Regions from separate parts of the Moorella sp. E308F genome, predicted to be linked through region 2. Evidence: riboswitches for the same ligand, from Rfam matches in the RefSeq annotation. Region 2 holds a riboswitch; the other holds the start of a gene.
What was found. Region 2 has a riboswitch for cyclic di-AMP ahead of eam (glutamate 2,3-aminomutase). Riboswitches for the same ligand answer to the same signal wherever they lie in the genome.

Region 1 (3,346 bases), on a different contig from region 2:
AATGTAAGTGGGCATCCAAATACCCCTGGCGGCAGAGCGTTTCTTGTGTCATGTTTATCCCTCCACCCTAAGCTTAAACCCGGGGCTTCGTTTATACAAGGTTTTTTTAAAAGAAATCATGTTTAAAAGGTGGAGGTATGAGGAGCAAAGGGGTAAATGCCGACCTTTAGGGGCGAAATTCGTCCAGGCTATCCAGGGCTTCCAGGACCTCTTGTTCGGAATTGAATTCTGCCTGGTCATTTTCTATTTTTTCCCGCCAGCTGGGCGGCAAGGAGGCAACTTTCAGGTTCGTTACCCGCATTAGTGGTCCCAGGCTGCCGGCCGGGCCCTGATAAATAGCTACCAGGCCATCCTTGACGGCCAAATGGCGTCTGGGTGCATCGGCAGGGCACAGAGCATCTACCTCCTGGATGATGACCAGGTGTTCCTCCTCCCGGGTTATGCGCCAACCCTCGGCCGGTGGGAAAAGAAGGTTCATTTCTTCTTTATCAGCCCAGTTCCACTTGACCCCTGCCGGTAGAGGAATGGGTTCCCGGTGGCCACAGTAGCGATAATATCTCTCCAGGTGAGGTTCCTCCAGTACCCTTGGCTCCAGAAGACCCGGCACCTTTAAGATAACCGGCCTTTGCCCGGTACTTACCCTGGCTTGCTGGTAAGCCACCAGCCCCCCGAGGAGAAAAATCATAAGGCCAAGAACAAAAAAGCGCCGGCTTGCGTCGCCCAAGGTGGCACCTCCTTATAACAGAAATTACCACCTTCTAGCTTTGCCGGCGCAACAAGGTTTTATACCTGCTTATAACTCCAGCTGCTCCAGAACGGCAGCAGGAATGTCGGCGTTGGTATAAACAGCCTGGACGTCATCGTGATCCTCCAGGCGGTCCACCAGGCGCATGACTTTAGCCGCCATTTCCGGATCGTCAATGGTTACTGTAGTCTGGGGTACCATTGCTATTTCGGCGCTAGTAATATTAGCTCCGGCTTCCTGCAGGGCTTTCTTTACCTTCTCCAGGTCTTCAGGAGCAGTCTTTATTTCCATGGCGTCAGGGGCACTATCATCAACATCTTCTGCTCCGGCCTCAATAGCCTGGAGGATTAATTCTTCCCGGGTTTCTCCCGCCGGAACTTCGACGCTAATGACCCCCTTGGGGTTAAACATCCAGGCTACACAGCCGCTTTCCCCCAAATTTCCACCATTGCGGGAAAAGATATACCGGATTTCTGAAGCCGTGCGGTTACGGTTATCCGTAGCAATATTTAACAACATGGCTACGCCTCCGGGACCATAGCCTTCATAAACCATTTCTTCATAAGCTGCGCCTTCAATCTCGCCGGTACCGCGCATAATGGCCCGCTGTATATTCTCATTGGGCATATTGACTTCCTTAGCCCGGGCGATGGCTGCCTTCAAGCGCGGGTTACCTTCGGGGTCACCGCCTCCCTGCCGGGCAGCAATGATAATCTCTCGCCCGATTTTAGTAAAAAGGCGGCCGCGCTTTTCATCCATCTTGGCCTTACGATGTTTTATATTGGCCCACTTGGAATGTCCGGACATGCCTTTACCCCCCTCTCACCTCTAACTGCCGTTAAAATTCTAACATACAAAACCGCAGTTAAGCAATAAGCCTCATTATCTACATTACCCGCTGCCGAATATGTCTGTAATATTTTACCTCGAAGACGCGGCCAATTTTATGTTAACTTTTTGGCACCTATATGGTAAAATTCTATTTAGTAACTTTCATTTCACGCCGTGGCCACCAGAAACGCCGAATTTCCTTTTATGAAAGCGGGGGAACCAATTTTTCTGGGGTTAATCCGTGGCAGGGCTAACCTTTGGCCCGTACCCGTCAGCTAACCTCGCAGACGTTGGAGGGGGATTTTTTACTGGTCCGCCAAGCGTTAAAGTAATCTAGTTTGTAAAGGAGGGGTTAGTTTTGCGGTCTAAATTCAAAACCCTGGCCGCATCCCTGGCTGTAATATTAATTGTTACCACCCTGGCCATCGTACCGGTCACGCCTGTTCAAGCAGCAACTTACACAATTTACAATGGTAACTATTATGCTTTCCATTTCGCACCGCAAAATTATTTTTACATCAGGTATTACCGCCCGCAACCGGCACCTCAACCTCAACCGGCTCCAGCACCAAAACCGGCACCGGCTCCAACTCCGGCCCCTCAACCTGCATCCCAGTCTGCTACCAGTAGCTACCAGATGAACCAGTTTGAGCAAAAAGTCGTCGACCTGGTCAACGCCGAGCGAGCTAAAGTCGGGCTGAAGCCGTTAACTGTAGATTTACAGCTGGCAAAAGTAGCACGCCTCAAGGCTGAAGATATGCGGGATAATAATTACTTCAGCCACGAATCGCCTACCTACGGATCTTTCTTTAACATGTTACAGAAATTCGGTATTACTTACCGTACCGCCGGTGAAAACATCGCCGCCGGCTATCGAACGCCCGAAGCCGTGGTAGCTGCCTGGATGGGTAGCCCCGGCCACCGCAGCAATATCTTAAACCCCAATTTTACGGCCATTGGCGTCGGCCATGCCAAAGGCGGCAGGTACGGTAACTACTGGGTGCAGCTATTCACCTAATCTACCCTATTTTAAAAAGTTCGGTGCTCAGATAACGCTCGCCGGTATCCGGAGCAATAGCCAGTACTTTTTTACCTTTACCCAGGCGCCGGGCCACCTGCAGGGCGGCATAGACGGCTGCACCGGAAGAGATACCCACCAGCAGGCCTTCCATCTGAGCCAGGCGCCGGGCGGTCATGAGGGCGTCTTCATTGGACACGGTAATAACCTCATCGATTACCTCGCGGCGCAGGACCTGCGGGATAAAGCCGGCCCCGATGCCCTGGATCTTATGGGGGCCCGGCCGGCCCCCGGAAAGGACGGGGGAAGCTGCCGGTTCCACAGCAATTATTTTTATCCCCGGAATTTCCTGCTTTAAAACCTCGCCGACGCCGGTAATGGTACCCCCGGTACCCACTCCGGCCACAAAGGCATCCAGGTCTTTGCCCATTTGCTCTAAAATTTCCCGGGCTGTGGTACGGCGGTGTACATCAGGGTTGGCCGGGTTTTCAAACTGCTGAGGCATAAAATAATCAGGGTTTTCCCGGACTAACTCCATGGCTTTATCTACGGCCCCCTTCATACCCAGGTGCCCTGGAGTTAGGATAAATTCAGCGCCATAGGCCGCCAGGAGTTTGCGACGTTCAATGCTCATGGTTTCCGGCATGACAATGATTAAGCGGTAGCCGCGGGCCGCTGCAATCATAGCCAGGCCAATGCCGGTATTGCCGCTGGTGGGCTCCACGATGGTGGCACCCGGTTTAAGTTTTCCT
Region 2 (3,346 bases):
CCATCTTCTTAAGGGGCCGTGACGTGCAGCTGGCCATGGTGGAGATTGCCGATAAGTTTGTCAATAAGATCAAATGTTTTATCACTCCCGGCCAGGCCGTTACCCGGGGCCAGAAGGTCTCCTTTATCGAACGTGGTTCCCAGGTAGACCTGGTTATCTTCAAGGATGATGTAGAGTTTGCCGTCCGGGTGGGCCAGCAGGTTTACGGCGCCCGGACGGTGGTGGCCCGTTACCGGGCGGCAGGCAGGGCAGAGCAGTGACGGCCGTCCATGTCTATATGGCTCTCTTTGGCCTGCTGGTCGTTGAAGGTATGGGTGTCCCGGGCATCCCCTTTGAGCCGGTCTTCCTGGCCGCCGGTTATTTAATCGAGCGCGGGGAGATGAACTTTTGGGGGGCAGTGACGGTCGGCAGCGCCGGCAATCTCCTGGGCAACTTGATAGGTTACTGGCTGGGGGCCAGGCCGGGGCGAGGCATAATCGAACGCTTTCTCCACCGGGGCTGGGGTCCGGACGGCCTGGCCACAACCCGGGACTGGCTGGACCGCTTTGGAGCGGCGGTAATTATTTTTGCCCGCTGGTTTGGCCCCATCAGGACGCCGACCATCTTGGCAGCGGGTGTCCTGGGAATGAATCCCGGCATCTATGCCCTTTATTCAGCCCTGGGCGCCTTTACCTGGACTATGGCTTGGCAGTACGCCAGCTGGAAGGGGGCCCATTATCTCCTGGCGTGGTGGTACCTTTACCGCCGCTACGCCACCTGGTGGATGGATATCCTACTGGTCCTGGCATTCCTGGCGGTTACCGCCGGTTCTATCTATTATTGCTGGTACCGGCTAATGGTAAGAAATGGAAAAGAATAAGTTTGACAAATCCCGTATCTTGTGTTAAAATTATTTAGAACAAATGAATAAAAGCAGAGCGCTGAATCCCTTTTCAGGGAACGGGGGAACCAGTCTTTTGGGGTGAATCCCCGCGCTCAGTAGTCTTTACGTCTTCCCTAAAATCCCGTTATCCTAAAGGAAATTTTGGATAAAGCAAAGGAGCAACGGAAGAGAAACTGAGTGCGGGGTAGGGTTAGCTTTCGACCCGAACCCGGCAGCTAACTTCGTAAGCGTGGAAAGTGAAAGAGGCATCGTACCCCTTTAATTTCTTGTACCCAAAACCCCGGTTCAGGCCGGGGTTTTATTTTATAACAGGAAGGGAGGTAGAAACTCGTGAGTGTCTGTCCAAACAAAGGGAAGCTGATGAGTAGAGAAGCCAAAAGGGAAATTGCATTGCAAAGGGCAGCTGAGTTAAAGGCCAGGATTATTGATTACCTGGACGCCAGAGATGCCATCCCCAGCGGTTTGGAAGTCGCAGCGGAGATTGAAGCCAGCCGGCAGCGGATTATGGCCTATTTTGGTGCCAGTGAAGATGACTGGCAAGACTGGCGCTGGCAATTGCAGCATCGGATTACCTCGGTTGACGTCCTGGGGGAATTAATTCCCTTAACCGAAGCGGAAAAGGAAGCCATCAAGCGGGTCGAGCGTACCTACCGCTGGGCCGTTTCGCCCTATTATCTTTCTCTCATGGGCAAAGATGCCAGCTGCCCCATCCGGCGGCAGGCCTTACCCAGTGCCGCCGAGTTGGAGGATAAGGTCGGGGTACTCGACCCCATGGATGAGGAGCTGACGTCACCGGCACCGGCCATTACCCGGCGTTACCCCGACCGCTTGATTATTAACGTCACCAACCAGTGTGCCATGTACTGCCGCCACTGCCAGCGGCGCCGCAATATCGGTGAAGTTGACCGGAGCCGCAGCCGCCGGGAGCTGGAGCGGGCCCTGGAGTATATTCGCCGCAACAAAGAAATACGCGATGTCCTGATCACCGGCGGCGACGCTTTAATGCTGAGTGACGCCACAATCGACTGGCTGTTAACGGAACTGGATAATATACCTCATGTGGAGATTAAGCGCCTGGGCACCCGGGTGCCGGTTACTTTGCCTCAGCGTATTACGGCGGAATTATGCCGGGTACTGGCCAAGCACCCGCCGATTTACCTTAATACCCAGTTTAACCACCCCCGGGAGGTTACGGCGGCAGCGAAAGCGGCCTGCGATCGCCTGGTGCAGGCCGGGGTGGTCCTGGGAAACCAGGCGGTTTTATTAAAGGGCATCAATAACCATCCCTTTGTTATGAGGAAGCTCAACCAGGAACTGTTGAAAATCCGGGTACGGCCCTATTATATCTTCCACGCCAAGCCGGTTAAAGGGACGACTCACTTTATCACTTCCATTGAGGAAGGCGTGGAAATAATGGAGCAGCTGCGCGGTTATACTTCCGGCCTGGCCGTACCTACCTATATAATCAACGCACCCCACGGGCTGGGCAAGACGCCCATTTTACCACAGTATGTGCTGGCCTGCAATGACGACCAGGTCATCCTGCGGACCTGGGAAAAGCGGACCCTCTTTTACCCCAACCTGGGATGCCAGAAAGAACAGACTAAGGCTTAAAACAAAAGCGCCGGGCAATTCCGGCGCTTTTTACATACCATCTCCCTGATGGGAGCCCGGTGACACATTAAAATCCAAATAAAATAAACGTAACACCGTTCCTGATACCGGACCATAATTTACCAAAATCTCTGGCATATTCGGCATAAAACAAGAGAATCCTTGTTTATTGACCGTTAAATTTTCCTGTGGTAGGATTAAGATTGGGTTAAATATAAACCAATATAATTATCAGGAAGGAAGATAAAAATTGAATGATTTGTTAATCAGGCGCGCGCGGCTCATGGATGAGCCGGGAACTGTTGATGTAGCCATTAAAGACGGATACATTGTTGCCGCCGGGGGAGGAGTGGCCGGCTCGGCCCGGCAAATGGTCGATGCGGCAGGGAGACTCCTGATACCGGCCTTTGTCGATGCCCATACCCACCTGGACAAGGCCCTGACGGCGCCCCAGGAAGGCGCAGGCTCCCTGGCCGAAGCCATTGAGGATTTCCAGCGGCGCAGCCGCAAAATGGATAAAAATGATTTTATCGACCGCGGCCGCCGGGTGCTTAAAATGGCTCTGCGCCATGGGACGGCCACCATGCGCACCCATATTACCGTCAACGAAGCCCTGGGCCTGCGAGGTGTGGAAGCGGCCCTGGAACTCAAGGAAGAATTTGCCGGGAGAGTTGACCTGCAAGTATTTGCCATGCCCGGTGAATTGGAACCGGCACCGGCACCACCTTTAAAGGAACTCATGGAAGAAGCACTGCGCCTGGGGGTAGACGGCCTGGGCGGTGCCCCCCACCTGTCCGAAAGGATGCAGGAATGGGTAGATTATATCTTTGACCTGGCCGTGCGTTATAA

Region 1: another riboswitch for cyclic di-AMP. It lies ahead of E308F_RS16230 (CAP domain-containing protein); the one in region 2 lies ahead of eam (glutamate 2,3-aminomutase).

Annotation. Positions count from the first base shown of each region.
Region 1 is NZ_BJKN01000002.1:1,078,801-1,082,146, forward strand. Features, by position in the region: gene E308F_RS11915 (amidohydrolase) at 1-52, opposite strand, end outside; gene E308F_RS11920 (hypothetical protein) at 167-724, opposite strand; gene E308F_RS11925 (YebC/PmpR family DNA-binding transcriptional regulator) at 794-1,552, opposite strand; cyclic di-AMP (ydaO/yuaA leader) riboswitch at 1,755-1,881, shown strand; gene E308F_RS16230 (CAP domain-containing protein) at 1,935-2,594, shown strand; gene cysK (cysteine synthase A) at 2,596-3,346, opposite strand, start outside.
Region 2 is NZ_BJKN01000001.1:1,207,222-1,210,567, forward strand. Features, by position in the region: gene E308F_RS06070 (phosphatidylserine decarboxylase) at 1-260, shown strand, start outside; gene E308F_RS06075 (DedA family protein) at 257-859, shown strand; cyclic di-AMP (ydaO/yuaA leader) riboswitch at 909-1,127, shown strand; gene eam (glutamate 2,3-aminomutase) at 1,244-2,497, shown strand; gene E308F_RS06085 (amidohydrolase family protein) at 2,748-3,346, shown strand, end outside.